3 regions of the Lentzea sp. genome follow, and region 2 is predicted to be linked to each of the others. Evidence: riboswitches for the same ligand, from Rfam matches in the RefSeq annotation. Region 2 holds a riboswitch; each other region holds the start of a gene.
What was found. A riboswitch is a leader RNA that binds a small molecule or an ion and turns the genes downstream of it on or off. The one in region 2 is predicted to bind glycine.
Positions count from the first base shown of each region.

Region 1: linked by a shared signal. The riboswitch ahead of gcvP (aminomethyl-transferring glycine dehydrogenase) and the one ahead of gcvT (glycine cleavage system aminomethyltransferase GcvT) in region 2 are both predicted to bind glycine.
Region 3: linked by a shared signal. The riboswitch ahead of gcvH (glycine cleavage system protein GcvH) and the one ahead of gcvT (glycine cleavage system aminomethyltransferase GcvT) in region 2 are both predicted to bind glycine.

Region 1 covers NZ_DASVFL010000372.1:29,461-39,549, reverse strand. Annotated here, with positions in the region: gene VF330_RS39390 (MerR family transcriptional regulator) at 1-164, shown strand, start outside; gene VF330_RS39385 (Clp protease N-terminal domain-containing protein) at 278-1,228, shown strand; glycine riboswitch at 1,285-1,380, shown strand; gene gcvP (aminomethyl-transferring glycine dehydrogenase) at 1,534-4,425, shown strand; gene VF330_RS39375 (hypothetical protein) at 4,472-4,654, opposite strand; gene VF330_RS39370 (class I SAM-dependent methyltransferase) at 4,667-5,278, opposite strand; gene VF330_RS39365 (maleylpyruvate isomerase family mycothiol-dependent enzyme) at 5,304-5,963, opposite strand; gene VF330_RS39360 (DUF3224 domain-containing protein) at 5,968-6,345, opposite strand; gene VF330_RS39355 (hypothetical protein) at 6,939-7,313, shown strand; gene VF330_RS39350 (YafY family protein) at 7,441-8,412, shown strand; gene VF330_RS39345 (aldo/keto reductase) at 8,400-9,212, shown strand; gene VF330_RS39340 (substrate-binding domain-containing protein) at 9,281-10,089, opposite strand, start outside.
Region 2 covers NZ_DASVFL010000106.1:41,873-51,961, forward strand. Annotated here, with positions in the region: gene VF330_RS13405 (S9 family peptidase) at 1-1,965, opposite strand, end outside; gene VF330_RS13410 (DUF1295 domain-containing protein) at 2,062-2,832, opposite strand; gene VF330_RS13415 (cyclopropane-fatty-acyl-phospholipid synthase family protein) at 2,829-4,082, opposite strand; gene VF330_RS13420 (hypothetical protein) at 4,210-4,884, shown strand; gene glyA (serine hydroxymethyltransferase) at 5,255-6,520, opposite strand; gene gcvT (glycine cleavage system aminomethyltransferase GcvT) at 6,534-7,628, opposite strand; glycine riboswitch at 7,728-7,815, opposite strand; glycine riboswitch at 7,817-7,922, opposite strand; gene VF330_RS13435 (DUF3817 domain-containing protein) at 7,968-8,270, opposite strand; gene VF330_RS13440 (hypothetical protein) at 8,285-8,668, opposite strand; gene VF330_RS13445 (helix-turn-helix transcriptional regulator) at 8,840-9,334, opposite strand; gene VF330_RS13450 (hypothetical protein) at 9,499-9,678, opposite strand; gene VF330_RS13455 (CaiB/BaiF CoA-transferase family protein) at 10,014-10,089, opposite strand, start outside.
Region 3 covers NZ_DASVFL010000331.1:3,821-13,909, reverse strand. Annotated here, with positions in the region: gene VF330_RS35075 (MFS transporter) at 1-893, shown strand, start outside; gene VF330_RS35070 (TetR/AcrR family transcriptional regulator) at 903-1,583, shown strand; gene ald (alanine dehydrogenase) at 1,639-2,751, opposite strand; glycine riboswitch at 2,977-3,069, shown strand; gene gcvH (glycine cleavage system protein GcvH) at 3,135-3,518, shown strand; gene VF330_RS35055 (L-serine ammonia-lyase) at 3,562-4,926, shown strand; gene VF330_RS35050 (helix-turn-helix domain-containing protein) at 4,940-5,293, opposite strand; gene VF330_RS35045 (VTT domain-containing protein) at 5,376-6,026, opposite strand; gene VF330_RS35040 (hypothetical protein) at 6,098-6,502, shown strand; gene VF330_RS35035 (ABC1 kinase family protein) at 6,524-8,401, opposite strand; gene VF330_RS35030 (SSI family serine proteinase inhibitor) at 8,507-8,890, opposite strand; gene VF330_RS35025 (SGNH/GDSL hydrolase family protein) at 8,978-9,847, opposite strand; gene VF330_RS35020 (MFS transporter) at 9,934-10,089, shown strand, end outside.

The DNA of each region.
Region 1 (10,089 bases), on a different contig from region 2:
TGCAGGGCGGCCAGGGCGTGTTCGGCATCGCGGTGAGCGGTGCGATGCGCGAGATCAGCGGGACCATCCACGAGTTCCCGGCCGAGCGCGCGGACGGCGTCGAGATCGCGCCGCTGACCGAGGACGAGCTGACCCGCCGCCGTCGCGAACGCGCGACGGGCTGACCTTCCCCGGACCGGTTGCCCGCTGACCGGCCCGATCTCCGTGGCCGACCGGCCGTCCCGGGTGGCCGGTCGGCAGAGGCGCACCACCCCCGCCGCTGCCTAGCGTTGCCGGCATGACCCCCACTCCTTCCCCGCAGGTCGTGAAAGTGCTGGCCGCGGCCGTGCAGCGGGCGTTCCGGCTGGAGTTCGGCTTCGTCGGCACCGAGAACCTGCTGATCGCGCTCACCGACACGATCGGTCCCGGCCGCAAGCTGGACGTCCGGTCGCTGCGGGCGCAGGCGATGGCACGGGGGACCGGGCACTGGGCCGGTGGCGACGGCGGTCCCGCCGAGTCGGGACCGGATGTCACGGCGTTGCTGCGCGCCGCCCACCACCACGCACGCGTCGAGACCGAGTTGCCCGCCAGCAGCGCGCTGGACGCCTGTCTCCGCGCGGCGCTCGGCCGGGCCGGCGACGGCGTGCTGACCACGACCCACCTGTCGCTCGCGTTGCTGGCGCTGGACTTCGGCCGCGTCGCGGACCTGCTGGTCGTGCGGCGCGTCGACGTCGAGGCGGTGGCCGCGGCCGTGCGGAAGGCGGCGGAGCCGGAGGAGGCGCCCGCGGTGTGGCTGCTGCGCAAGGCGGGCGCGCTGGAGGGCGAGTCCGGCGGCGGGTACGTGCGCTGGCTGACGAAGCTCGTCGTGCGCGGCCAGGGACTGGGCGGGCCGGTGCTCACCGCGGTGCGCACCGAGGCCGAACGGCTCGCCGTCGCCGGGAAGCGGCCCGTCTCGTCCCGCGACCTGGTGGCCGCCGTGCTGACGCTCGACCACCAGCTGACCGCCGCGGGCCGCAGGCTCCGGCCGGAACTGGAGTCGGGTGGCGCGCGGGCCCTGCGCGAGGCGGGCGTGGACGAGAAGGCACTGCCCGCCGGCGGGTCCGTGGACCGCGCGGTGGAGCGGGCGAAGCTCGTCGCGGCACGGCGCGGGGACGACGTCGTGGGCACCCGGCACCTGCTCGTGGCGCTGCGCGACGACCCGGAGGACCCGGTCGCGGAGGCCCTGAGCGGTCTCGGCGCTGAGACGTAGGTCGCGTCCGTGGGGACTGGCGGGGCTGCCTGCGGGTATCCTTCACGGGTAGTCGCTGAACTCAGGCGGGAGAGTCCGGGTCTCGAACCCGGCGCCGAAGGAGCAAGTCCCTCCCCGGGAACCTCTCAGGCACCCAGGACCGCCCGAGCGAGACGCCTCTGGAAAGTGGACCCCCGCACCGGGGTCCCGCCGACGGTGAAAGCCCGTTCTCGCGACGGGTGAACCTCTCAGGCGCCCTTGAAGGGTACGGACAGAGCGGGGAGGGCACCAGGACACGTGTGCCCTCAGGCCCCCGGAGGCGTTTGATGACGCAGGACCGCATCCCGCTCGCCGCTCTCGAGCACGGCACCCCGTTCGCCGACCGCCACGTCGGTCCGCGCCCCGCCGAGCTCGCGCGCATCCTCGACGTCATCGGTGTCGGGTCGCTGGAGGAGCTGGCGCAGCACGCGGTTCCCCCGTCGATCCACGAGCGCGACCTCGTGCTGGACCTGCCCGCCCCGGCCACCGAGACCGAGGCGCTGGCGGAGCTGCGCGCCCTCGCGGCGCAGAACCGGCCGATGACGCAGATGATCGGTCTGGGCTACTACGACACCGTGACGCCGGGCGTGATCCTGCGCAACGTCCTCGAGTCGCCCGCCTGGTACACCGCCTACACGCCGTACCAGCCGGAGATCTCGCAGGGCCGCCTCGAGGCGCTGCTGAACTTCCAGACGATGGTCGGCGACCTGACGGGCCTACCGGTCGCGAACGCGTCCATGCTGGACGAGTCGACCGCCGCCGCCGAGGCCATGACGCTGGTGCGCCGCGCCGGCAAGTCCAAGTCGGACAAGTTCGTCATCGACGCCGACACGCTGCCGCAGACGCTCGCCGTCATCGAGACGCGCGCCGAGCCGCTCGGCATCGAGATCGTCGTCGCCGACCTGTCGCAGGGCATCGAGGGCCTGGGCCTCGGCGGTGACTTCTTCGGCGTGCTGCTGTCCTACCCCGGCGCGTCCGGTGTGGTGCGCGACCAGAAGGCGCTCATCGAGGAGATCCACGCCGCCGGTGCGCAGGCCGTGGTCGTCGCCGACCTGCTGGCGCTGACGCTGCTGCGCGCGCCGGGCGAGATCGGCGCGGACGTCGTCGTCGGCACCACGCAGCGCTTCGGCGTCCCGATCGGCTTCGGCGGCCCGCACGCCGGCTACATGGCCGTCCGGTCCGGTCTGGAGCGCCAGCTGCCCGGCCGTCTCGTCGGCGTCTCCGTCGACTCGGACGGCTCGCTGGCCTACCGCCTCGCGCTCCAGACGCGCGAGCAGCACATCCGCCGCGAGAAGGCCACGTCGAACATCTGCACCGCGCAGGTGCTGCTGGCCGTGATCGCGTCCATGTACGCCGTCTACCACGGCCCCGAGGGTCTGCGCGCCATCGCGACCCGCGTGCACCGCATGGCCACCGTGCTCGCCACGGGTCTGTGCGAGGCGAACCTGGACGTCGTGCACGGCGAGTTCTTCGACACCGTCGAGGTCCGCGTTCCCGGCGAGGCCGCCGCGGTCGTCGAGAAGGCCCGCGCGGCCGGCATCAACCTCCGCAAGGTCGACGACGACGTCGTGGCGATCGCCTGCGACGAGAAGACCACCCGCGCGCACCTCGTCGCCGTCTGGGAGGCCTTCGGCGTCACCGGTGCCGACGTGGACGCGATCGACGCGGACACCGCCGACGGCATCCCGGCCGACCTGCGCCGCACCTCCGATTACCTGACCCACCCGGTCTTCCACGCGCACCGCTCCGAGACGGCGCTGCTGCGCTACCTGCGCGCGCTGTCCGACAAGGACGTCGCGCTCGACCGCAGCATGATCCCGCTCGGCTCCTGCACGATGAAGCTGAACGCCACCGCGGAGATGGAGCCCGTGACGTGGCCGGAGTTCTCCGGCCTGCACCCGTTCGCGCCCGTCGAGGACGCCGCCGGTCTGCTGAGGATCGTGTCGGACCTGGAGGCCTGGCTCGCCGAGGTCACCGGCTACGACGCCGTGTCGCTGCAGCCCAACGCCGGCTCGCAGGGTGAGTTCGCCGGTCTGCTGGCGATCCGCGCCTACCACCGCGCCAACGGCAACGCCGACCGCGACGTCTGCCTGATCCCGTCGTCCGCCCACGGCACCAACGCCGCGTCCGCCGTCATGGCCGGCATGCGCGTCGTCGTCGTGAAGTGCGACGACAAGGGCAACATCGACATGGGCCACCTGCGCACCACGGTCGCGGAGCACGCCGACGACCTGGCCGCGATCATGATCACCTACCCGTCGACCCACGGCGTGTACGAGGACACCGTCCGCGAGGTCTGCGGCCTGGTCCACGACGCGGGCGGCCAGGTGTACGTCGACGGCGCGAACCTCAACGCGCTGATCGGCCTGGCCCGCTACGGCAAGTTCGGCGCGGACGTCTCGCACCTGAACCTGCACAAGACGTTCTGCATCCCGCACGGCGGCGGTGGTCCCGGCGTCGGCCCGATCGGCGTGAAGTCCCACCTCGCCCCGTTCCTGCCCAACCACCCGCTGCAGCCGACGGCGGGACCGGCCACCGGCGTCGGCCCGATCTCGGGCGCCCCGTGGGGGTCCGCGTCGATCCTGCCGATCTCGTGGGCGTACGTGCGCATGATGGGCGGCGACGGCCTGCGCCGCGCGACCCTCACCGCCGTGGCCGCCGCGAACTACGTGGCCCGCCGCCTGGACGAGCACTACCCGGTCCTCTACACCGGCGAGGGCGGCTTCGTCGCCCACGAGTGCATCCTCGACCTGCGCCCGCTCACCAAGGCCACCGGCGTGACGGTGGACGACGTGGCGAAGCGCCTCGCGGACTACGGCCTGCACGCCCCGACGATGTCGTTCCCGGTCGCCGGCACGCTGATGGTCGAGCCGACCGAGTCCGAGGACCTAGCCGAGATCGACAGGTTCATCGACGCCATGATCGCCATCCGGCGCGAGATCGACCGCGTCGGCGCCGGCGAGTGGCCGGTGGAGGACAACCCGCTGCGCAACGCCCCGCACACCGCGGCCAGCGTGACCGTGGGCGAGTGGAACCACCCGTACACCCGCGAGGAGGCCGTGTACCCGGCCGGTACCGGTGCTCCGAAGATCTGGCCGCCGGTCCGCCGCATCGACGGCGCGAAGGGCGACCGCAACCTGGTCTGCTCCTGCCCGCCGCTCGAGGCGTACAGCAGCTGATCCGGCACGGGGGAGAAGGGGCGCACTCGGGGGTGCGCCCCTTCTCTCATCTCGCGACGGGGCAGGCCTCGTCACCGCAGTTCTCGTCGGCGCCGATGCCCGGCTTGGTCACGTCGTGCTCGAACGCGAGGTGGAAGCAGTCGGGGTGCATCCGCTCGAACAGCTCGAAGTCCTCGGTCTCCAGCTCGACCGTCTCACCGCACCGCTGACAGACCTGTTCCTCTGACACCGGCAGATGGTCTCACCCGCGCCGCGCGAACAGGACCGCGCCGTCGCCGTCCTCGCCGAGCAGCCACCGCGCCTCGACGACGAACCCGGCCTCGCGCAGCCACCGCGCCACGCGCTCCGGCGGTCGCAGGTGGACGTGCACCTTCATCGGATGTCCGCCATAGCCCTGGGTCTTGAGGTTCGTGCGGTCGCCGACGTGGAAGCCGAGCTGCAGCACCCCGCCGGGCCGCAACGCGTCCCGGAAGTGCCCGAACACGGCGGGTACCTCGTCGTCCGGCACGTGGATCAGCGACCACCACGACAGGATCCCGCCCACGGAGTCGTGCAACGGCTCGGTCATCGACCCCACCTCGAACCGCAGTCCCGGGTGGGTCGCGCGGGCCAGCGCGACCATCGCGGGGGAGAGGTCGATCCCGAACGCGTCGACCCCGAGCCCGTGCAGGCGGGCCGTGACGTCGCCGGGACCGCAGCCGACGTCCGCGACCGGTCCGCTGACCTCCTCGGCGAACAACCGCAGCGCCGCCCGCAGGTGCGGCAGGCCGTCCAGCAGGGTCCGCGTCCGGTCGGCGTAGCTGACCGCCACCGTGTCGTAGGAGTTCCGCGTGTCTGTCAGCCAGTCGGTCACGCCGGGGGAACCTACTGCACGGAGATCATTCGTCGAAGGGCTCCGGCCGGTGCCGCCCGAACAGGGCCAGCGAGGAGAGCCACACGTCCGGGTCGCCGTCCCAGTCGAGCGCCCTGATCTGGTCCACCGACCGCCGCCCGCCGATCGCCCGCAGCAGCTCGAACGACGACGTCCGCACCGCCCCCGCGGGCTCGCCGTGCCCGAGCACCCGTTCGCCGTGCTCCAGCACGACCCGCAGCGCCAGCACGCCGTTGTCCCGCATCCGCTGGTCGAGCTGCTGCAACGGCCTGGTCAGCGCCGCCCGCACCGCGGCGCCGTCGCGCCCGCCGGGAACGCCCAGCGCCGCGCGCAGGTCGTGCTCGTGCGCGATCACCTCCGACACCAGGACCGGCCCCATCGGCGTGTCGAACAACGGCTCGGCGAGCACGCGGTTCGCGTCCCACTCGGCGAAGGCGTCGCCGAGGGAGTTGTCGCGGCGGTCGCGCACCTGCCGTTCGCCCCACTCGCCGGACTCGACACCGTCGAACCGGCGGTCCACGAAGTCGCGCAGACCGCCGGCGAGGTGCGCCACCACGTCCTTGACCGACCAGCCGGGCGTCGCCGCCACGGGCGTCTGCGGGTCGGCGCCGGCGACCAGCGCGGTGATCCGCTGCCGGGCCGCGTCGTAGACGGGGGCGTTGGTCATGGGCTCAGACCTCGTACTCCAGGGTGTAGGTGCCGCTGCCATCCTCCGCCCAGCCGACCGTCACCGCACCTTTCGCGCCGAGGTAGCGGCCGGTGCCGTCGACGACCTCGATCGTGCCCTCCACGGCGGCCCGGTAGGCGCCGACGTGCCGCAGCACCAGCGTGCCCTCGTCGGTGACGACCTCCTCCAGCGCGGTCGTCCACGCCACGTCGTCGGCGTAGTACATGAGGTACCGGCAGCTGCCGACCCCGGTGACGTCACCCGAGTAGGAGAACTGGACGTGCGCCTCGGTCAGCTTGCGGCCCTCGACCTCCTGGTAGGGGCGGCCGTCCCACGTCTTCTCGTCCCAGCTCTTCACGGCGATGGTTCCTGTTGCCTTCATGGGACCCACTCTGCTGGTAATTCCTGACAGTTCGTGTCAGGTTCACTCCACGAGTTGGTCAGGCTGCCGCGCCCCGTGGGGGGTCCGCCGTCGTGAACGTGAACGCCTGATGGAATGGAATCGAACGGTAGCGACGCTCGAACCTGATCGGGTTGCGATCACCACATAGCCGTGTGCCAGCGGTTTTATCAGAATGATCGAGAGTTCTCTGCGTTATGCGATGGATGGCTTGAGAAGTAATTTTGCGCTCTTTTGGGTGAAAACGTTCAAGCGGCTGTCCGGTGGCGACCGATGCGGTCTGTACCGGTCTCAACGGCAGAGGTGACATGCTGCCCACCGTGGTAACGAGCTGGGCGGCCTGGGCGATCTGTCATCGAGCATGAGGCCTGGTCACTCGATTGGAGCCTCGTGCCGCGGCCGAAACATCCGGATCCTGACCTGGAGAAGTTGCTCCGCAGTCTTGAGAGGCAAGGCTGGCGGGTGGAGAAGTGGAAGAAGTACTACAAGGCTTGGTGCGGACTACCTCACGCGGCATGCTTCAAGACGGTGAAGTTAACCCCATCCAACTCGAATTACACGCGGAACCTGCGAGGATGGCTGAAGAGATCCGGATGCTGGAGGGAGGACGCTTGATGGCACGCTCGTACTACGTCGAGGTGACGTGTGCATCCTCGGCTGTCGCCATGGACCTGGAAAACCACCTGGACGCCGTGATGGACGCGCTGCAAAGTGAACCAGGCATCGAGGACGCGGACATCGGCGCCAACCTGACGAACGGCACTGTCGAGTTCTGCCTGCACCTCGACGCCGAAGACTCCTCAGATGCTCTGCGCAAAGCGCACGTGCTCGTTCGTTCCGCGCTGCACGCGGCCGGTGGAGCGACGCCGGGCTGGGAGCAGATGATCCAGGCGATCCGAGATGACGAGGCGGCGACGACCGTGCGCCCCTCCGAACTGCTTCCCTGCTGACACTTCGCGGAGTCCTGTCTCGGCCTCCCAGGCCAAGGGACGGGTTCTTCGTGTGACCAGGTGCCGGCCTCCAGGCTGGGATCGCCAGCACTGGCATGTTCCTGACAGTTCGTGTCAGGTTGGGCGGATGAAGTCCAGCCGGCTCATGCAGGTGCTGCTCCTCCTCCAGTCGAGGGGCCGGATGACGGCCGACGAGCTGGCGGCCGAGCTGGAGGTGTCGCCGCGGACGATCTATCGCGACATCGACTCGCTGAGCGCCGCCGGCATCCCCGTCTACGGCGACCGCGGCCCGGCCGGGGGCTACCGGCTCGTCGACGGCTACCGCACCCGGCTGACCGGGCTGACCTCCGGCGAGGCCCAGTCGCTGTTCCTCGCGGGCCTGCCCGGTCCCGCCGCCGATCTGGGCCTCGCGGAGTTCGCCGCCGCCGCGCAGCTCAAGCTCCTCGCCGCGCTCCCGACCGAGCTGCGCGACAAGGCCGAGCGGATCCGGCAGCGCTTCCACCTCGACACGCCGTCGTGGTTCCGCGGCGACGAACCCACCGAGCACCTCGCCACGATCGCCGACGCCGTCTGGGAGCAGCGCAGCGTGCGGATGACCTACCGGCGGTGGGGCGACGAGGTCGTCGAGCGCGAGGTCGACCCGTACGGTCTGGTCCTCAAGGCGGGCACCTGGTACTTCGTCGGCAGCGGCCGCACCTACCGGGTGTCGCGGGTGCTCGACCTCCAGCCGACCGCGGCCGCGTTCGACCGCCCCGCGGACTTCGACCTCGCGCGGTACTGGGAGGAGTGGTCCGAGCAGTTCGAGGCCCGCATGTACGGCGAGCGCGTCACGGTCCGCATGACCCGGTCCGGCCTCGCCAAGACCCGGTACCTGCTCAGCGGCCACCAGGCGCGCGTCATCCGGGAGCTCGCGCCGGAGCCGGGCGAGGAGTTCGGTTTCCCGACCGAGTCGACCCGTCACGCCGTCGCCGACCTGCTGAAGTTCGGCGCGGACGTCGAGGTGCTGGAGCCCGCGGAACTGCGGGCCGAGCTGATCGACATCGTGAAGGCGGTGCGGGACGTCTACAACGGTGCGAAGCTACCCACATGGTTCCGCTGATCTCGTTGAACAACGGAGTACGGATCCCCCAACTCGGCTTCGGCGTCTTCCAGGTGCCGGAGGACCAGGTGGCCGGTGCGGTCACGACCGCGCTCGAGGCCGGCTACCGCAGCATCGACACGGCGGCCGCCTACCGCAACGAGTCCGGGGTCGGCGACGCGACCGCCGGCATCCCAGACCTGTTCATCACGACCAAGCTCCGCAACGCCGACCAGGGCTACGACTCGACGCTGCGCGCGTTCGACGAGAGCATGCGCAAGCTCCGCCGTGACGTGCTGGACCTCTACCTCATCCACTGGCCGACCCCGGCGCGCGACCTCTACGCCGAGTCGTGGCGCGCGTTGGAACAGCTCTACGCCGACGGCCGTGTGCGCGCCATCGGCGTCTCCAACTTCCACACGCCGCACCTGCAACGCCTGTTCGACGAGTTCCCGACCACCCCGGCGGTGAACCAGATCGAGCTGCACCCGTTGTTGCAGCAGGAGGAGATGCGCAAGGTGCACGTCACCCACCGCATCGTCACCGAGGCGTGGTCGCCGCTCGCCAGGGGCACGCTGCTGCGCGAACCCGACCTCACCGCCCTCGCCGAGAAGTACGGCAAGACCGCGGCCCAGATCGTGCTGCGCTGGCACGTCCAGCTCGGCAGCGTCGTGATCCCGAAGTCCGTCACGCCCTACCGGATCAAGGAGAACATCGACGTCTTCGACTTCGAGCTGGCCCTGGACGACATGACGGTCATCCGCGAGCTGGACAACGGCACCCGCACCGGCCCGGACCCCGACCTGCACAACGCCACCTGAGCGGCGTCACCCGCGTCCGCGCCACCGGCCGCCCGTCCGGGCCGCCGGTGGCGCCGGGGTTCCCGCGGTCAGGCTTTCGTCGACAGCACCTGGCCGAGCGCCGCCTCCACGCCGTCCACGTTCTCCACCACCGACACCGACCCGCCGGTGACCTGCGCGATGTCGGTCAGCGCCGCCCGGTCCACCTCGCCGCCGATCGCGATGAAGCTGACCGCCAGGTCCTTGCCGTGCAGCTGCGACTTCAGCGCGGCGAGGTCGATGCCGCCGTCCGAGGTGCCGTCCGTGATCACCACGACCCGGTTCACGCGTCCCGCCACGAACCCGTCGTGCGCCGCCTCGTAGCACGCCGCCAGCGACGTGTAGAGCTGCGAGCCCTCCGCGGTCTTCAGGCCGTCGACGGCCCGCTTCAGCGCGTCCCGCTTCTCCGTCACCGGCGCCGTGCCGACGAGCTGCTTGTAGGGCTTGGCGCCGTCGAGCGAGCGCGCGAACTCCCACAGGCCGAACGACCCCGACACCGACCTGTCGATCTGGCCGCGCAGCGCCGCCTTCACCTTGTCCAGCCGGGGTTTCATCGATGTCGACACGTCCGCCAGCACCGTCACGACCTGCCCGCCGCGGTCCGCGGAGGTCCACGCCGAGGAGATCTGCTGCGTCGTCGTCGCGTCGGCGGCCACCAGGTTCTCGGTGACGGGCGACCACGACACGCCCGGCGACGGCGTCGGACGGTCCTGGGTGGACTCGACGCGCAACCCGCCCTTCGCGAGGATCGCCTGCGACGACGGCTCGGTCATGAAGTCGCGGAACGACTGCGCCGCACGGACTTCCGCCTCGCCGACCTCGGACCCGCCGAGCGCCACGTACGGGAAGTCCGCCACCG
Region 2 (10,089 bases):
GCCCGAGAGCGGCAGCACGGTGTGGGGGCGGCCGGCGGCGAGCAGCGCGCTGGACAGGCGCAGGGAGTGCGCGGCCACCACGTTGTCGTCGGCCAGGCCGTGGATGATCATCAACGGGCGGGCGAGCTTGTCCGCGTCGGCGATCAGCGAGTTCGAGTCGTACACCTCGGGCTTCTCGGCGGGGTCGCCCAGGTAGCGCTCGGTGTAGTGGGTGTCGTAGAGGCGCCAGTCGGTGACCGGGGCGCCCGCGATGCCCGCGTGGAAGACGTCGGGGCGGCGCAGGACGGCCAACGCCGCCAGGTAGCCGCCGTAGGACCAGCCGCGGATCGCGACCCTCGTGAGGTCGAGGTCCGGCTCGACGGCCGCGGCGGCCTGGAGGGCGTCGACCTGGTCCTCGAGGGTGGCGCCGGCGAAGTCGAACGCGATCGCGCGCTCCCAGGCCAGACCCCGGCCCGGGGTGCCCCTGCCGTCGACGACCAGCACCGCGAACCCCTGGTCCGCCAGCCACTGCGAGGTCAGGTAGATGTTCTGCGCCGACACGACCCGCTGCGCGTGCGGGCCGCCGTACGGGTCCATCAGCACCGGCAGCTTGGTGCCCGGCACGTGACCGGACGGCAGCAGCAGGGCGGCGCGGATCGACCGCTCGCCCAGCGTCAGCAGGCGCGGGGCCGCCTTGATCATCGGGGTGTCGGCGTACGACTCGACCACGTGGTCGCCGACGACGACCCTCGTGCCGTACCTGTCCACAGTGGCCGAAAGCAGCACAACCGTGTCACCGCCCCGAACGGCGGAGTGCACACCGTCCTCAGTGGACAGCTTCTCGACCTGGGTGCCGACCGAGTAGACGTGCGTCTGCGTCGGGTCGTCCTCCGACGCGCCGACGAGGATCGAGTCGTCGGCGATGTGGAGCACGCGGCGCACCTGCAGGCCGCGGGTGAGCACGTCGTCGCCCACCTTCAGCGCGTACTCGTCGCCCTCGCCCACGATCCGCACGAGGCGGCCGTCCGGGGTCCACGCCGGCGCGCCGTCGGTGACCTCCAGCCACGTCGGGTCGGTCTCGACGGCGACCTCGGTGACGACGCCGGTCTCGGGCGCGAGCGAGTAGATCGTGCGGGTGCGCTGGTCACGCGTCTGCGTGGTGATGAGCGGGGCGCCACCGGACGACCAGTGCACGTCGTTGAGGTAGTCGAACTCCAGCAGCACCGGCACGAAGGTGCCGTCCAGCGACACGACGTGCAGCGACACGGTGGCGTTGGGCGTGCCCGCGGACGGGTAGGCGATCTCGGTGGCGACCGTGCCGGGGTTGGCAGGGTCGGCGATGTACCAGCGCTGCACCTCGGCGTTGTCGACGCGCGCGGCGAGCAGGCGCTGACCGCCCGGCTCCCACCAGTAGCCGCGGTAGCGCGACATCTCCTCGGCCGCGATGAACTCGGCGAGGCCGAACGTCACGTCCTCGCCGTCCGGTTCGGCGACGGCGCGGTCGTCACCGGAGTCCAGCTCCACGACTCGCAACGTGCCGCGCGTGACGTAGGCCACGCGCTGACCGGTCGGGTCGACGCGCGGGTCGATGACGCCGCCGTCGGTCGGCAGCTCGCGCACGGCACCGCCGACGAGGTCGGCCACGAACAGCCGCCCGGACAACGCGAACGAGGCGACGTTCGCGTCCGCCGACAGCGCGTACCCGACCAGGCCGGCGCCGGACTCGCGGGTGCGCTCGCGGCGCGCCTTCTCCTCCGCCGGCAGGTCCTCCGACTCGGTCAGCAGCGCCGCCGGATCGGCGAGCAGCCTCTCGACACCGGTGGCCGTGTTCAGCTCCCACAGCCCGTTCGCACGGCTCGTGGCCGTCGCCGGGCGCAGGAAGAAGACACGTGCCCCGTCCGCGGACACCGAGAAGGTCCTCGGTGCGCCGACGGTGAACCGCTGGGTGCGCGCGTGTTGGCGCGGGAAGGAGATGTCGTTGCCCACACACCAACACTAACCCGCCCGCGCCCGCCGAACGGACGCTGTGACGTGCGCGTCCTTGCCCGGTTCAGCTCACCGGCGGCACACCCGAACGCGCGGTCAGCCGACGAGCTTCTTCGGCGGCAGCGGGACGAACCCGCTCGTGCGCCGCACGTAGTCGGCGTAGCCGGGCCTGCGCGACACGATGTCCTTCTCCAGCAACGGCTTGCCGGTGCCCTTCGCCAGCAGCAACGTCATGACGACCGGGCCGACGACGGTGAGCGCGGCGAGCCACGAGTGCACCGCGAACAGGTACAGGCCCCACCACACGACGGCGTCGCCGAAGTAGTTCGGGTGCCTCGTGTAGCGCCACAGCCCGCGGTCTATGACGGCGCCCTTGTTCGCGGGGTCCGCCCGGAACCGCGACAGCTGCCAGTCGCCGACGGCCTCGAAGGTGAAGCCGACCACCCACAGGACGGCGCCGATCCAGTCCAGCACCCCGAACGGGGCCGAGAGGTGACCGGCGGCCTGCACCGGCAGCGACACGACCCACATGATCACGGCCTGGGTCAGGTAGACCCGGTACATCCGCAGGCGCGGGTTTCCCTTGGCGCGCTTCAGGATGTCCTGGTAGCGCGGGTCCTCGTCCTTGGTCCGGTTGCGCAGGTGGATGTGCACGCCCAGGCGCACGCCCCAGATCACCGTCAGCGCCGCGACGAGCCACTTCCTGGTCGGGTCGCCGTCCGCCAAAAGCAGCGTGACCACGGCGATGACCGCGAACCCGGGACCCCACACGGAGTCGATCAGGTCGTACCGCTTGCGCGCGTCCGCGTACAGGAACAGGCCGCTGAGCAGCGCGACCACGACGACGAAGCTGACCAGAAAGCTCATCGGGCCACCAGCTCACGACGCACGCGGGGCATGCCGCTGCGCCCGTTCTCGCTCCGGCGCACGGCCAGGATCTGGTCCACGCCCATCCGTCCCTCCTCGAACGTCAACGCGCCACCCGCGAGGTAGAGCCGCCACACCCGCGCCTGTCCCTCGCCGACCAGGGCGACGACCTCGTCCCAGCGTTCCTCCAGGGTGTCGGCCCACGCCCGCACAGTCCAGACGTAGTGCTCGCGCAACGCGTGCACGTCCCGGATCTCCAGGCCGGCCGACTCCAGGAAGCCCGTCGTCTGCGAGACCGGCCGCATGTGCATGTCCGGCGCGACGTACGACTCGATGAACGCACCACCGCCGGGCGCGTTCCGGCCGCGCGACATCTGCTGGAGCAGCAACCGGCCCTCCGGCTTGAGCAGCCGGTGCAGCGTCGAGGCGTACTCGGGGTAGTTGCTCTCGCCGACGTGCTCGCCCATCTCGATCGTGGAGATCGCGTCGAACGGCTCGTCCCGCACCTCGCGGTAGTCCTGCAACCGCACCTCGACGCGCCCCTGCAGCCCTTCGGCCTCGATGCGCCCGAGGATGTGCGCGCGCTGCTGGGCGGAGATCGTCACGCCGGTCGCGTGCACGCCGTAGTGCTTCGCGGCGTGGATGATCATCGACCCCCACCCGCACCCGACGTCGAGCAGCCGCATCCCCGGCCGCAGGTCGAGCTTGCGGCACACGAGGTCGAGCTTGTTGTGCTGCGCCTGCTCCAGCGACTCGTCGTCCGACGTGAAGTAGGCGCACGAGTACGCCATGCTCGGGTCGAGAACGAGCTGGTAGAAGTCGTTGCTCAGGTCGTAGTGGTGCGAGATGGCATCACGGTCACGACTCTTGGTGTGCAGCGCCCCGCTCAGCCGCGCCTCTTCCTTGGGCGCGTCCGGGTTCGGCCCCAGCACCTTCAACCGCAACGCGAGCCGCGCGACCTCCGAGATCTTCGGCCGCCGGGTCACCCCGCGGCGCACGAGCCCCCAGATCTGCGACAACCCCTCGGCGAGGTCTCCTTCCACGTCGAGCTCACCGCTCACGTACGCGCGCGCGAGCCCCAGCTCGTTCGGACTCCACACGAGCCGCCGGAGCGCGTCCCTCGACCGGATGACGAGCACGGTCCCGTCCTGCGGCCCGGCCACACTTCCGTCCCACGCCCGAATCCCGATCGGCAGGGGCGAACCCAGCACCCGTTCGGCCACTCCTGCCAGCTGACCAGCGACGACCACCCTGCACCTCCCGCATGACCTGACTCCCCCGGACGTTCGGGACAGCAAGAGGTTCGGTTCGTTTCTGAACCGAGACGCAACCCCGCCCGTATGGCCTGGATAGAGCGAACGGATGGACAAGGAGGACATGAGTGTGATCCGACGTAACCGCATTGCCATCGGGCTCGCCGCGGGACTGGCAGTTGTGCTGGGTCTGGGTGTCTGGAGCGCCACGGGAAGTGGCACGAACTCCAAGCCGGTGGCACAGACCGAAACCGACCTGGGCGTCCTCGGTGACTACGGCGACGTGGGTCAGCCCCCGGTACTCCAGGAGCCCGCTCAGGCGCCCGAGACCCCTGTTCAGCAGCAGGCACCGGAAACCCCCGCAGCGCAACCCGCAGCACAGCCCCCGGCCGCGGCCCCGGTCAGCTCGTTGAGGCTGGTCGGCAAGACGGTCGACAAGATGGGCCAGGTCATCCAGGACGGCGACGGCCGCACGATGTACCGCTTCGACAAGGACACCCCGAAGCCGGAAGGCAAGTCGAACTGCAACGACAAGTGCGCGGTCACGTGGCCGCCGCTGCTGTCGGACACCGTCCCGCAGCTCGAGGGCGTCGACTCGAAGCTGGTCTCGCTGATCACCCGCGCGGACGGCAAGAAGCAGGTGGCGGTCGACGGCTGGCCCCTGTACGCCTACTCCCTCGACCCGGGCCCGGGCACCTGGAAGGGCCAGGGCGTCGGCGGCACCTGGTACGTGATCCAGCCCAACGGCAAGCGCAACGTCGAGTGCCTCCCGCCCGGCGTGACGGCACCGGCGGCGTAGCCCCCAGATCCCGTTAGGACGGTCCATCTGAGACACGCAACACCCTGACACGTGCAACCCCGGCCCTGGGGAAGGGGCCGGGGTTCCCGTCGTTTCGCTCCAGGGACCAGAAAGGGCGCCACCAGACGGTGGCGCCCTTTCTGCACAAGTAGCAATGCCAAGGCGAGCCACGCGAAGCCGAAGGCGAGCCGTCCGCGATGCCGAAGGCGAGCCCAAGCGATGGCGCAGCCGAGCAGTCCCGAGCAAAGCGAGGCGCAACAAACAACGCAACAGCAAGCCGCCCAACGCAATAGGCGTGCCATCAACCCACAAGCGGCGCTGGACGGGCTCCTTTGGGAGTGCCGGGGGTGTGGGGGCGGAGCCCCCACGATCAGAGCGTCGAGTACAACGGGTGCTTGGCCGCCAGCACCTCAACCCGAGCCCGCAACTCCTCCACAGCAGCCCCGGGCTTCAACGCCTCAGCGATCACATCAGCAACCTCGACGAAGTCCACCTCACCGAACCCGCGAGTGGCCAACGCCGGCGTACCGATCCGCAACCCGGACGTCACCATGGGCGGCCGAGGGTCATTGGGAACCGCATTCCGGTTCACCGTGATCCCGATCTGGTGCAGCACGTCCTCAGCCTGCTTCCCGTCCAACTCGGACGAGACCAGGTCGACCAGCACCAGGTGCACATCCGTGCCGCCAGTCAGAACCTTGACCCCGGCAGCAGCAACGTCACCCTGAGACAACCGGTCGGCCAGGATCCGGGCCCCCTCCAACGTCCGCCGCTGCCGATCAGCGAACTCGGGCGAGGCCGCGTGCTTGAACGCCACGGCCTTGGCCGCGATCACGTGCTCCAGCGGCCCGCCCTGCTGCCCGGGGAACACCGCCGAGTTGATCTTCTTGGCGATGTCCGCGTCGTTGGACAGGATCACGCCGCCACGAGGCCCGCCGAGGGTCTTGTGCGTCGTGGTCGTGGTGACGTGCGCGTGCGGCACGGGCGACGGGTGCAGTCCGGCGGCGACGAGGCCGGCGAAGTGCGCCATGTCCACCATCAGGTAGGCGTCGACCGAGTCCGCGATGCGGCGGAACTCGGCGAAGTCCAGCTGGCGCGGGTAGGCCGACCAGCCGGCGACGATCAGCTTCGGGCGGTGCTCGGTGGCCAGGCGCTCGACCTCGGCCATGTCGACCAGGCCGTCGGAGTCGGCGACGTGGTACGGCACGACGTTGTACAGCTTGCCGGAGAAGTTGATCCGCATGCCGTGGGTCAGGTGGCCGCCGTGCGCCAGGTCGAGCCCGAGGATCGTGTCGCCGGGCTGCAGCAGGGCGAACATCGCGGCCGCGTTGGCCTGCGCGCCCGAGTGCGGCTGGACGTTGGCGAAGCCGGCGCCGAAGAGCGCCTTGATGCGCTCGATGGCCAGGCGTTCGACGACGTCCACGTGCTCGCAGCCGCCGTAGTAGCGGCGGCCGGGGTAGCCCTCGGCGTACTTGTTGGTCAGCACCGAACCCTGGGCCTGCAGGACCGAGACGGGCGTGAAGTTCTCGGAGGCGATCATCTCGAGGGTGCCCTGCTGGCGCGCCAGCTCGGCGGCAACGGCCTCGGCGACCTCGGGGTCGTACTCCGCGAGGGAGGCGTTGAACTGCTCGGACATCTGGAAGATCTCCCTACTTGGCGCGCTTGTAGAACGGAAGTGCGACGACCTCGACCGGCTGCTTCTTGCCGCGGACGTCCACCAGCAGAGGGGTGCCCGGCTCGGAGCTCGCGCGGGACACGTAGGCCATGGCGACGGAGTAGCCGAGGGTCGGGGACAACGCGCCCGACGTCACCTCGCCCACGACCTCGTCACCGTTGAGCACCGCGTAGCCGTGGCGCGGCGCGCGGCGCTCGGGGGTCTTCAGGCCGACCAGGACCGAGTCCACACCGGACTCCGAGACCTTCGCCAACGCGTCGCGGCCCACGAAGTCGCCCGGCTTGTCGAGCTTCACGACCCGGCCCAGGCCGGCGTGGTAGGGCGTCAGCGACGTCGTCAGCTCGTTGCCGTACAACGGCATCCCGGCCTCGAGGCGCAACGTGTCGCGGCAGCCGAGCCCGCACGGCTTGAGCTCGTGCGCCTCGCCCGCGGACAGCAGCGCCGCCCACACGGCGGACGCGTCGGCGGGCGCCACGAAGAGCTCGAAGCCCTCTTCACCGGTGTAGCCGGTGCGGGCCAGCAGGGCGGGGACGCCCGCGACGGTCGACGGGTACGAGGCGTAGTACTTGACCGTCGACAGGTCGGTGTCGGTCAGGCCCGACAGGATCTCGACGGACTTCGGGCCCTGGATCGCGATCAGCGCGTAGTCCGTCGAGGAGTCCGTCACGACGGTGTCGAACCCGGCCGCGCGCTCGACCAGGGCGTCCGCGACCACCGCGGCGTTGGAGGCGTTCGCGACGACCATGAACTCCTCGTCGCCCAGGCGGTAGACGATGAGGTCGTCGACCACGCCGCCGTCGGCCTGCGTGATCATCGTGTAGCGCGCCTTGCCGACGGCGAGCGCGGAGATGTGGCCGACCAGCGCGAAGTCGAGCGCCTCGCCGGCCTGCGGTCCGGTCAGGACGATCTCACCCATGTGCGTGAGGTCGAACAGGCCCGCGGACGTGCGCACCGCGTGGTGCTCCGCGAGCTCGCTCGAGTAGCGCAGCGGCATCCGCCAGCCCGCGAAGTCGGTGAACATCGCGCCGAGCTGCTCGTGCTCGGCGTTCAGAGGCGTGAGGCGGGACATCAGAACGCTCCTCCAGGGTGCGCCGAAGAGCCGGACGTGGCCGGCTGAGGCAGCAGAAGAATGACACGGTCCATCGGAGACTCCTCGTCTGAGAGAGCCTCCCCCTCTGTCATGAGCCTGAGAGCTTCGCCGCGCGGAACGCGACTTGCACCGTGGGCGAGGCCGATGGGCCTGCTTTCCAGAGTTGCCTTCGTCGTGCGGTAGGGGTACCTGAGAGATTCCGGGGAGGAGTTGCTCCTTCGGTGCCCGCTGTCCGGCAGATCGGGGACAGGGGGACTCTCCCGCGCGACATCGACGGCCGTGTTCAGTTGTCAGCCCCAGACGCTAGCAGGCCAAACGTCACAACGGCACGCCCTGCGCGGTCTTCTCGACCACTTTGCGCTCCGCCCAGAACGACAGGAACGGGATCGTCCCGGCGAGCAGCACGAGTGCGGTGCCCTTGATGGACCAGCGCAGCTTCAGCGCGAGGTCGACGGAAAGCACCAGGTAGATGGCGTAGAGGAAGCCGTGGATCGGGCCCACGACCTTCATCGCCCCGCCCATGTCCGCGGCGTACTTGAGCACCATCGCCACGACCAGGAGCAGCAGGAAGACACCGACCACGTAAGCCATGACCCGGAACCGGGTCAACGCACCCTTCATCTGCCCGCCTTCGCTCAACGACCGTCCCGCGCGTTGAGGTCCGCGAGCATGCGGTTGTAGGCCGCGAGCTCCGCGTCTTCGTCGTCGTCGAAGTGCTCGACAGGCGCGGGTTTGACGGCGTCAACGGTAGTCACCGGCCGGGGAGCGGGTGCAACCGGCTCCGGTGCGGAGAGAGCCCCGTCACGGTTCTGGCGCGCCAGGCGGCGGAACCGCCACACCATGAAGAGGGGGAAGAGGCCGAAGAGCGGCCACTGGAGCACGTACCCGAGGTTCTGGAACGTGCCGCTGGCGGACTCGAAGCGCTGCCACTGCCAGTACGCGAGCCCGCAACACAGGACCAGCGCCGCCAGACAGGCGAACGCGATCAACAAGCGTTGGGGAGTAAGGAGGCCGCGCACGACCTCCACACTACTTGGGTGAGGCCTCCTGATGGAGGCCACCCTGTGGGGGTCCGGGGGCTCGCCCCCGGCTGGGGCGTGGGGGCTTGGCCCCCTCAAAAACACGCGGAACGATCTCGGTGAGCGCGTTCCGCGAACATGGGGCCCCGATCGTGGAGCCCCCGTTCCTTCCTACGCCACGCCGTCCCGGCGCTGCCTCTGCAGACGTGCGACGCACCAGGCCGCGGCGGAGCCACGACGAAGGTGCTGGAGAACCGTCATCGGTCCCAGGCGCCTCCCGAGGTCGGCAGGAGTCAGGCCGGCAGCGCGGTAGTCGAGCGCGCGCTGGTCCAACGGGCTGATGCCCGCGTCCCACCACTGCTCGGCCTCGCTGACGTCACCGACGAGCTGCCAGTAGCTCGCTGCGGCGGCGAGCAACGCCTCGGGTGCCTCCGGCGCCCGCTTGCGCATCGCGGCCACGTAGGCCGGATCCGCCGAGTCGACCTTGACCAAGCCACGCGACCCGCTCCGTGCGGCACCCCGCTGCACGGGGATGCCTGGCGCCGAGGGGGGAGCCTCAGCGAGCCACGCGTTCTTGATCCGGTTCACCTCCTGCATCTCTGCGTCATCAGACCGTTCAGCCGCCCACTGCTTCAAGAGCTCGTGGACCCCGGAGTCCTCGACCATCCATGCCTCCTCGTCGGTCGGGGATCGGCCATTGCAGCGGAAGGTATTCGGTAGGTCTGACAATCACCAGACCCTGAATCCTCAGAACACCCGTTACCAGTGCGTGATTGGCCGCATTCCACCCGTCCGGCTCAACGCGAACGGTCGTACGTGACCGTGCGTCACTAGCGGATCGGGGTCGCCGCGCCGAACAGGCTCCTGATGAACGTGATGATCGACTCCGCGCCCTGCCGCAGCCAGCCGAGGACCTGCTGGACCGCCGAGGCGGACTGCTCGGGCTGGGTGATCAGGAGGAACAGCACCAGCGCGACGCCCGCCAGCACTAGCACCTTCTTGAGGTTCACAGGTACCTCTCCGTCCATGTCGCTCACAGCTGAGGCGGCGGACCGCCGTGTCACCCGATATGCTCCCTCATTCACCCGTGCGATGAACAACGACCACGCCCAACCGGGGCGAGGTTCCACCAGCGGCACACGCCTGCACTGCGCCCGATGTCACCCGAATGGCGGCTAAAGAGGTCTCTGCGCAGCGCCGATGTCCTGGGCACGAGGTGAACACGGACTCCCTCGCATCCCACAGCTTGGACGAAGACTGGTGCACCGGGCCTCACCCGGATGCCGAACCTCCGGCATCACGCTCAGTCACGCCGTCGTGGCGCAATAAATGCGCCACCGACCATTCATCCAATTACTCCGGACCGACGCAGTTCCATAATTTCGTCCTCCGCCACACCCATGTCCGCGAGCACTTCCCCG
Region 3 (10,089 bases), on a different contig from region 2:
TCGCGGCCGTCGCGTTCCTGGTGCCGGAGTCCAGGGACCCGACCGTCCGCAAGCCGGACGTGATCGGCTCGATCCTGTCGATCATCGGCATGGTCGCGCTGGTGTACGCGGTGATCTCGGTGCCGGAGCACGGGTTCGGCTCGCCGGAGTTCGGCGTGCCCGTGGCCGTCGGGCTGGTGGCCATGACGGGATTCGCGTTGTGGGAACGGCACACCACCGACCCGATGCTCGACCTCGGGTTCTTCGCCGACCGCCGCTTCACCGGCGCGGTGGCGTCCGGTGTGCTGGCGGCGTTCGGCATGGCGGGCTCGCTCTTCCTGCTGACGCAACACCTCCAGGGCGTGCTCGGCTACAGCCCGCTGGAGGCCGGTGTCCGGGTGGCGCCGATGGCGATCGCGCTGCTCGTCACCAGCAACACGCTGGGACAGCTGGTGATCCGGCTGGGCGCCGGCCGGGCGATGCTGCTCGGCATGACGGTCGTCGCGGGCGGCGTGGCGCTGCTGTCGGTCGGCACGACCTACCCGCCGACGCTGGCCGGACTGGTCCTCATCGGCGTCGGAGTCGGTGTGTCCCAACCGGTCGCGGTCAACGCCCTGATGGGGTCGATCCCGCCGGAACGCGCCGGCATCGCGTCCGGGCTGTCGGGCACGCTGACGGAGCTCGGGTCGTCGTTCGGCATCGCCGTGCTGGGCGCGCTGCTGTCGGCGCGGTTCGCGGCCTCGCTGCCGGACGGCGTTCCCGGCCGGTCCCTGAGCGAGGCCCTGCACAGCGGCGCTGACGTCACCGTCGTGCGCGAGGCGTTCTCGAACGGCATGAGCGTCAGCCTGGTGATCGGTGCCGTCGCGGTGTTCCTGGGAGGTGTGGTGGCCAGCGTTCTGCTCAGGCGTGCCTAGGATCGTGACGTGGAGAGCGTGTGGTTCAGCAAGCCCAGGCCCAGCGGCGGCGGGCCCCTCGGCCTGAGCCGGGAGGTCGTCGTCCGCAAGGCGATGGAGATGCTGGACGAACACGGTCTGCAGAAGCTGTCCATGCGCAAGCTCGCCGCGGAACTGGGCGCGGCACCGATGTCGCTCTACTGGCACGTCCCGACGAAGGACGCGTTGATCGAGCTGTGCCTCGACGAGGTGTACGGCGAGTTCCCGCTGCCCAGCCCCGATGACGACTGGGAGACCGCGGTGCGCGGGATGATGCACGCGATGCGTCAGATCGCGCACCGCCACCCCTGGTGGGTCAAGAACATCGGGGAGTTCAACAGCATCGGCCCCAAGGCGGTGGCGATGTCCGACGCGATGTTCGGGCCCATGCTGAGGGCCGGTCTGTCGCTGGCCGCGGCGGCGCAGTCGATCTCGACGGTGTCGAGCTTCACCACCGGCTACGTGGTCGCCGAGGTCAACTTCATCGGTCGCGGCGGCATGGACTCGCCGCCGCCCGACCTGCGCAAGATCGCCGACATGTACCGGGAGAAGCACCCCAACTACGTCAGGATGCTCGACGAGCAGGAGATCTGGTCGCTGGAGGGCCAGTTCGAGTTCGGGCTGGACTGCGTGATCGACGGCATCAAGGCGCGCGTCAAAGCCCTGAGATAGGCGAAACCCCCGCAGCGATTCACGCGTGCGGGGGCCTCATTCATTCAGATGGTCTTCAGATGACGGACTCCAGCGGCGTGTGCGCGAGGCCGGTCGCCTCGGCCACCGGGCCGTTCGTCAGCTTGCCCGCGTGGACGTTGAGGCCCAGGGCGAGCGAACGGTCGTCCTTCAGCGCCTTCTCCCAGCCCTTGTCGGCCAGCGCGACGGCGTAGGGCAGCGTCACGTTGGTCAGCGCGTAGGTCGAGGTGCGCGGGACGGCGCCCGGCATGTTCGCGACGCAGTAGAACACCGAGTTGTGGACCTCGTAGGTCGGCTCGGCGTGCGTGGTGGCGCGGGAGTCCTCGAAGCAGCCGCCCTGGTCGATCGCGATGTCGACGAGCACCGAGCCCGGCTTCATCTGGGCGACCAGCGTGTTCGAGACGAGCTTCGGGGCCGCGGCGCCCGGCACCAGCACGGCGCCGATGACCAGGTCGGCCTCGCGGACGGCCTGCTCGACGGAGAACGCGTTGGACGCGAGCGTGCGCAGGCGGCCCTGGAACTGCGCGTCGATCTGGCGCAGGCGGTCGACGTTGGTGTCGAGGATCTCCACGTCCGCGCCCATGCCGGCGGCGATGGTGGCGGCGTTGACGCCCGCCACGCCGCCGCCGATGACGACCACGCGGGCCGGGGCGACACCGGGGACGCCGCCGGGCAGCACGCCGCGGCCGCCGGAGGGCTTCATCAGCGCGAACGCGCCGACCTGCGGGGCGAGCCTGCCCGCGACCTCGGACATCGGGGCGAGCAGCGGCAGCGCGCGGTTCGGCAGCTGCACGGTCTCGTAGGCGACGGCCGTGGTGCCGGACGCGAGCAGCGCCTCGGTCAGCGGCTTGTCGGCGGCGAGGTGGAGGTAGGTGAAGAGGGTCTGTCCGGCACGCAGGCGCGGGTACTCCTCGGCGATCGGCTCCTTGACCTTGAGGACCAGGTCGCCCTCCGCCCACACGTCGTCGGCGGTCGCGAGGACCTTGGCGCCCGCGGCGAGGTACTCCTCGTCCGTGATCGCGGAGCCCAGGCCGGCGCCCTGCTCGACGAACACGTCGTGGCCGCGGCTGGTCAGCTCGTGTGCACCGGCAGGGGTGAGAGCGACGCGGTACTCGTGGTTCTTGATCTCGCGAGGAACTGCGATCCGCACGATGACTCCTCCGTTCGGTGGCCGACATCTCACAATGTGGGGCAGTGGGAAGGTCATGTCACTGTGCTGATCGCACTATCAGCCACCTGTGTGGTTGTTCATCTAGGACAGAGCGACTCGGTTTGCGCTCGCGTGTGACTCGACCCGTTCGCGTTGACACCCGGCGGGGGCCGCACATAGCGTTCGCCCCCGAGAACTGAAGACCGGCCGCGGCGCGTCAGCGCCAGAACCCGAGTGGGAGAGACCTCGACGACGGAGTCGGGGCGCCGAAGGGGCAAGCTCCCGCACACTCTCAGGCAGCAAGACCACTCGGAGTAGGCAACTCTGCACGGCGGAGGGGGCGCAAGTGTGTCCTTGACCCGTCATCAGCCAGAGGAGTCGCCGTGCAGTTCCCCGAGAACCTGCTCTACACCACCGAGCACGAGTGGGTCGACTGGACGCCGGGCACCCAGGACCCGCTGACCTGCGGAATCACCGAGTACGCGGCGGACGCCCTCGGCGACATCGTCTTCGTCCAGCTGCCCGAGGTCGGCGCGAAGGTCGTCACGAACGCCGTGTGCGGTGAGCTCGAGTCCACCAAGTCCGTCAGCGACCTGTTCTCGCCCGTCACCGGTGAGGTGATCGAGGTCAACGGCGCCGTCGTCGACGACCCGGCGATCGTCAACAACGACCCGTACGGCGAGGGCTGGCTGTTCAAGGTCCGCGTCGAGTCGGCGGAGAACCTGCTCACGGCGGCCAAGTACGCCGAGCTCATCAAGTCCGACTGACATGTCCCGGACTGACCGCTCCACCACCACGAAGGACTGATCAGTGGCGATCAGCGTTTTCGACCTGTTCTCCGTCGGCATCGGGCCGTCCAGCTCCCACACCGTCGGCCCGATGCGCGCGGCGGCGATGTTCGTCGACAAGCTCGGCGAGCGCCTGTCCGAAGTGGACGGCGTGCACGTCGAGCTGTTCGGCTCGCTCGGCGCGACCGGCCACGGGCACGGCAGCCCCAAGGCCGTGTTCCTCGGCCTGGAGGGCAACCTCCCCGAGGAGGTCGACCCGGCGGCCGCAGCCGGCCGCGTCGAGGAGATCGTCGCGAGTGGACGGTTGCGGCTCGGCGGCTCGCACGAGATCTCGTTCCGGCACGACCGGGACCTGGTCATGCACCGCCGCAAGTCGCTTCCGCTGCACCCCAACGGGATGAGCTTCGAGGCGTTCAGCGGCGGGGTGTCCGTCGAGCACGCCGTCTACTACTCGATCGGCGGCGGGTTCGTCGTCGACGAGAACGCCTCGGGCACCGACCGGATCAAGCCGGACACCACGCCGTTGCCGCACCCGTTCCTGACCGGCGACGAGCTGCTCGCGCGCTGCCGCGAGACGGGCCTGTCGATCAGCGAGATCATGATGGCCAACGAGCTGTCGTGGCGGACCGAGGCCGAGGTGCGGTCGGGGCTGCTGCACATCTGGCACGTCATGCAGGAGTGCGTGGAACGCGGCTGCACCGAGCACGGCGTGCTGCCCGGCGGCCTGAAGGTCCGCCGCCGTGCCGCCGAGATGCGCAAACGGCTGGAGGGCGAGCACTTCGTCACCGACCCGCTGCGCGTCATGGACTGGGTCACGCTCTTCGCGCTGGCGGTCAACGAGGAGAACGCGGCGGGCGGCCGGGTCGTCACCGCGCCGACCAACGGCGCGGCCGGCATCGTCCCGGCGGTCCTGCACTACTACACGAGGTTCGTGCCGGGGGCCAACGACGACGGCGTGGTCCGGTTCCTGCTGACCGCGGGCGCGATCGGCGTGCTGTTCAAGGAGAACGCGTCGATCTCCGGCGCCGAGGTCGGGTGCCAGGGCGAGGTCGGCTCCGCCTGCTCGATGGCGGCCGGCGGCCTCGCCGAGGTCCTGGGCGGCACCCCGGAGCAGGTCGAGAACGCGGCCGAGATCGCCATGGAGCACAACCTGGGCCTGACCTGCGACCCGATCGGCGGCCTGGTGCAGATCCCGTGCATCGAACGCAACGCCGTCGCGTCGATCAAGGCCATCACGGCGGTGCGGATGGCGTTGCGCGGCGACGGCTCGCACTTCGTGTCGCTCGACAAGGTCATCAAGACCATGCGCGACACCGGCAAGGACATGTCGGTGAAGTACAAGGAGACGGCCCGCGGCGGGCTCGCCGTGAACGTCATCGAGTGCTGAGCCGCACCGGGGCTCAGCGGGCGTCGTAGGCCTTCTGCGCTTCCAGCACCTCGGGCATCCGCGCCTGCAACAACTGGATCAACGACAGCAGCCTCTCCGCCGTCTCGCGCCCGAGCGGCGTGAGGCTGTAGTCGACGCGCGGCGGGTTGGTGGGCTGGGCCTCCCGGTGCACCAGACCGTCGCGTTCGAGGGCCTGCAGGGTCTGCGACAGCATCTTCTCGCTGATCCCGTCGACGCGGCGGCGCAGCTCGTTGAAGCGCAGCGAGCCGTCCAGGAGCGCGCCCACCGTCAGGCCGCCCCACCTGCCGGTGACGTGCTCCAGCAAGGGACGTGACGGGCACGCCTTCGCGAACACGTTGAAGTCCATCCCGGCATCATAGCTGGTCACAGCGCTAACTGATAGTAAGTGTGAGGGTTCTCCGCGTCGGGGAACCCTCACGCGGCGGACTTCACGGGGCCGTCTTCACCAGTCGTCGCAGCAGGTAGAACAGCCCCACGGTGAGCAGGAACCCGACGGCGCTGATCATCACGATCTGTTCGACGGTGTCGGCCTGCGACCCGGCGAACACGTAGGCGGCGCAGATCGGGATGGTGCCGATCAGCGTGAAGAACATGAACTTGCGGAACGACACCCGCGACACCCCCGCGGACACCGACACCGTCTCCGCCATCATCGGGATCCCGCGGGCCACCCCGAAGAACCACGGCCCGAACTGGCGGCCCCACCGCCGCATCTCGGTCAGCTCCTCGATGGTCACCACCCTGCGGACGAGGACGGGGCCCGCGAACCTCCCCAGGGCGTACCCTGCGGCAGAGGAACCCAGGGACCCGACGATCGCGAGTGCCAGCCCGAAGGGCAGGCCGAGTGCCGTTCCCGCCAGCACGATCAGCGGGGTCGACGGCACGGGCAGCAGCACGTCCACGACGAGCAGGGCGAAGATCGCCGCCGCCGCCCACAGGGGGTCGATGCCTCGCACCCACGCCACGACTCCGGCGAAGTCGATGAGGTCGAACGCCTCGAACACGATCCAGCTCAGCAGCACGAAGCCGAGCACGACGGCCGGTATCCACTTCCACCGAACGCCCGTCTCATAACTCATCGGGTGATGGTCGTACACGTCGATGCGCCGGACAATCCGCCAGTGGCGCAGGTTCCGCGAAGGAGACACACATGGGTGACGACCTCGTGCCGTTCCTCGGCCACTGGGTGCTCGATCCGGCGCGTTCCGCGTACACCGGCGGCACCCCTCCCCGCAGCGGTCACTACGACCTCCGCCTCGACGGGGACCGCCTGGTCGTGAGCATCGAGGGCGTGCTCGGCTCCGGCGACCCGATCCGCACCGGGTACACGCTCGACCTCTGGCAGGACACGCCGATGAGCGTCGGCGCGGTCGACCGCGTGCGGACCGTCGTGGAGCCGCGGATGTTCTGCACGATCGCCTACGCGGGCGCGCAAGCGGTTGCGCGGGCGTGGCGGATCCTCGGCAACCTCAACGAGATGACGATCGTCCAGTCCGCACCCGACCACTTCGGCGTCTGGCGCGACGACGTGTCGGTCTACCGCCGGCAGTTTTGAGCAGGCGCAGTTCTAGGCGTCTCACGCACGGGGCCGGAACACGGCGACGACGACGCGCAGGCCCAGCAGGACGCTGATGATCAGCAGGTTGTAACCGAAGACCTGGTAGAGGCCCACGTCGGCGGCGACCTGTGGCCCGCCGGCCGACCCGAGCAGCAGCACCGCCATCACGCCCGCGGTCGCGCCCAGCACCGTCAGCATCACCTGGTGCAGGAGTCCGGTGACGTACGACCTGTCCCGCTCGTCCGCGAACAGCCGCACCGACATGCTCAGCCGGCCCTGCTCGACCGCGCCGGTGATCCGGTCGATCCGCCGCGGCAGCCTGCGCAGCATCGGCAGGACGGCCTGGAGCTCCTCGGTCATCGTCCGCTGGACGGACTCGGGCGTGAGCCGCTCGGAGATCTGCTCGGCCGCGAACGCCCGCGACTCCACGACGATGTTGAAGCCCGGCGACAGCACGCCCAGGGTGCCCTCCAGCGTCGCCAGCGTCCGGAACACCGCGGCGATCTCCGGCGGGACGCTCAGCCCGAACCGCGACACCAGCGCGAACAGGTCACCGAACATCTCGACGTCGGGCCGCATGCCCGCGCCCAGGTGCCGTGCCATGAACTGGCCGAGCGCGCGCTCCAGCCGTTGCTCGTCGATCTCCTCCGGGCGCGAGGTCAGCTCCAGCAACGAGTCGGTCAGCCCGGCGGGGTCGCTCCGGTCGAGGGCGAGCAGCAGCCGTTGCAACGCCGCGCGCAGGCCGGAGTCGATCCGGCCGACCGAGCCGAAGTCGAGCAGGCCGAGCCGCCCGTCGGACAGCAGCAGCACGTTGCCGGGGTGCGGGTCGGCGTGGAAGACGCCGTCGAGCATCACCTGCCGGAGCACGAACCGCAGCAACGTCCGCGCGAGGCCCTCGTCCTCGGCGGCGCCGCGCACGGGCACGCCGTGGAGCCGGTCCATGACGAGGACGCGGGACGTCGACTGGTGGACGTGCGGCAGCCCGACCGAGGAGTCCGACACCGCCGCCACGGCCGCGATGTTGCGCGCCTCGACGCGGAAGTCGAGCTCCTCGCGCAACGCCGCCGCGAACCCGGCCGCCAGGTCGCGCACGCCCAGCGCCGACCCCCACCGCGTGCGCTGCAACGTCTCCGCCAGCCGCGACACGATGTCCAGGTCGCCCTCGGCCACCGCCCGCACGTCCGGCCGCTGCACCTTCACGACGACCTCGGCGCCCGACGCGAGCACCGCCCGGTGCACCTGGGCGATCGAGGCCGCGGCCAGCGGCTGGGGATCGATCTCGCGGAACGCGTCCGGCCCGAGCTCGGTGTCGAGCAACGCGCGGACGTCGTCCCACTGCGCGGGCGGCACCTTGTCCTGCAGCAGGCTCAGCTCGTCGACGAAGTCCTGCGGCAGCAGGTCGGCGCGGGTGGACAGCACCTGGCCGAGCTTCACGAACGTGACGCCCGCGTCCTGCAACGCGAGCCGCAACGACCGCGCCAGTCCCGTGCCGGACCGTTCGCGGCCGCGCAGGTACGGGCCGAGGCCGTGGCGGAAGGCGATCGCGGTGATGCGCGAGTAGCGGCGGGTGCGGGCGATCCGGCGCCGCGCCATGCCCCACCACTCGGTGGGCGGCGGGATCGAGCCGGTCGGCACGACGATCTCGGCGAACGCCAGCAGGCCGATCACGACGAGCAGCGACAGTCCCAGTTGGATGGTCGCGAGCGACGTCGTCGGCGTCGCGGTCGTCTCGCCGAAGAGGCCCGTGGCGATCGACATCGCCAGCAGGCACGCCAGTCCGGTGCGGACGAGCCCGACGCGCAGGCCCAGGATCCGCCGCGCCGCCAGCGACATGCCCAGGACGAGCAGCACGAACGTGACCGGGAAGCCGATCGTGTAGACCAGGAAGTCCCCCATGGACCGCAGCCTAGGTGCACTTCCCTGAGACTTCAGGCGGAACGCCACCGGTGTTCCAGCACGACGGCGGTGTGCTGGAACACCGGTGACGCGGTAGTGGACCGGCTAGAAGTCGAAGACCTTGCCGGTGGCCGCGCGCAGGACGCACGGGTTCGAGTAGGTCTGCTGGAAGTCGATCCGCTTGGTGCCCCACCGGCCGCGCAGCGTGGCCTTGGTCGAGTTCAGCTCCATCGTGCACATCGCGTCGGCCTTGCGCAGCCGGCGGAAGTCGCCCTGGACGGGCATGAGCTGGTCGCACGCCTGCTGGGCGTGGCGGTGCAGCCCGCCCGTGGGCGCGCAGCGCAGCTCGGTGGTGCTGAGCACGCCCATCTGCGGCTGCACCGACAGCACCACGCCGTACTCCGGAACGATGGACGCTGCCTGGGCCGTCGCGGGGAAGAGCGGTGCGGCGAGCGCGAGACAGGCAAAAAGAAGTCGGGTCCTTGCCATGCCACCACCTTGGCGCGGCGAGGACCCGGATCTCCAACCAACTCAGCGGTAACACCGGATCGTGTAAACCGCCGTCACGCCGTGCAACTAGACGCCCGTGAGCGCCGTCCCGGCGAGTGCGCCGGCGACCTGCTTACCCACCGCAGCCATGCCCTTCGCGTTCGGGTGAACCGGGAACGCGAGGCTCGTCGGGATGATGCCCTCGACCCACTTGTCCCACGGCGCCGCGCACGTGTCGCGGCCGAGGCTGATGTCGTAGGGGTTCACGAACGTGGCACCGGCCGCCTGCGCCTGGGTGCCGAGCATTCCGTTGAGCTGCTGCTGGAGGCCGTCGAGGTACGGCACGTCGCCGCGCGAGATCGGCACGACCGGCCAGCAGCCGCCCGACGGCGGCAGGATCCGCAGGTAGCCGACGACGACGATCCTGGCCTTGGGGGAGCGCTGCTTGATGCCGCCGAGGACCTCGGCGACCTTCGGCGCGGTGGCGGCGACGCGCTGGGCGAGCGAGTCGCCGTAGTTCGCCTTGCAGGGCGCGCCGAACGGGTCGGCGACGCTCTTGCCGGCGCAGGTCAGGATGATGTCGGAGAAGCCGATGTCGTTGCCGCCGATGGAGATCGTCACGAGGTCCGTGTCGGCCTTCAGCGCGGAGAACTGCGGCACGGACTGGCCGGGGATGCCGCTCTGCACACCCGCCATGTCCTTTGTCTGCGCACCACCGCAGGAGATGTCCGTGAAGTTCGCGATCCCGAGGCTCTTCGCGAGCACCGACGGGTAGTTCTGCGTGGACTTGAAACAGCTCAGCGGATCCAGCCGCTGCACGGGGATGAACGGCCCGGACACGAACGAATCCCCGAGCGAGACGTAGTTCCGGTACCGCGGGGCGGCGCCGGCGTGCGGCGCCAGCAAGGCCGCGATCATGGCTGTGAGCAGGGAGATGACAGTCACTCGGCGCGTCATTGCTACCTCGTTACTGAGCAGTAGGAACGTAGTCGAAGGGTGACCGGGGCATTGCGCGGTGTCAATCCCTCCACCAGGCTGGAACGATGACGGGGGTCCGGAAGGTCGCGGTGGCGTCGGCGGTCGGCAACACGATCGAGCTCTACGACTTCCTGCTCTACGGCACGGCTTCCGCGCTCGTGTTCGACAAGATCTTCTTCCCGCAGTTCGACTCGCGCGTCGGCGTGCTGCTCGCGTTCGCC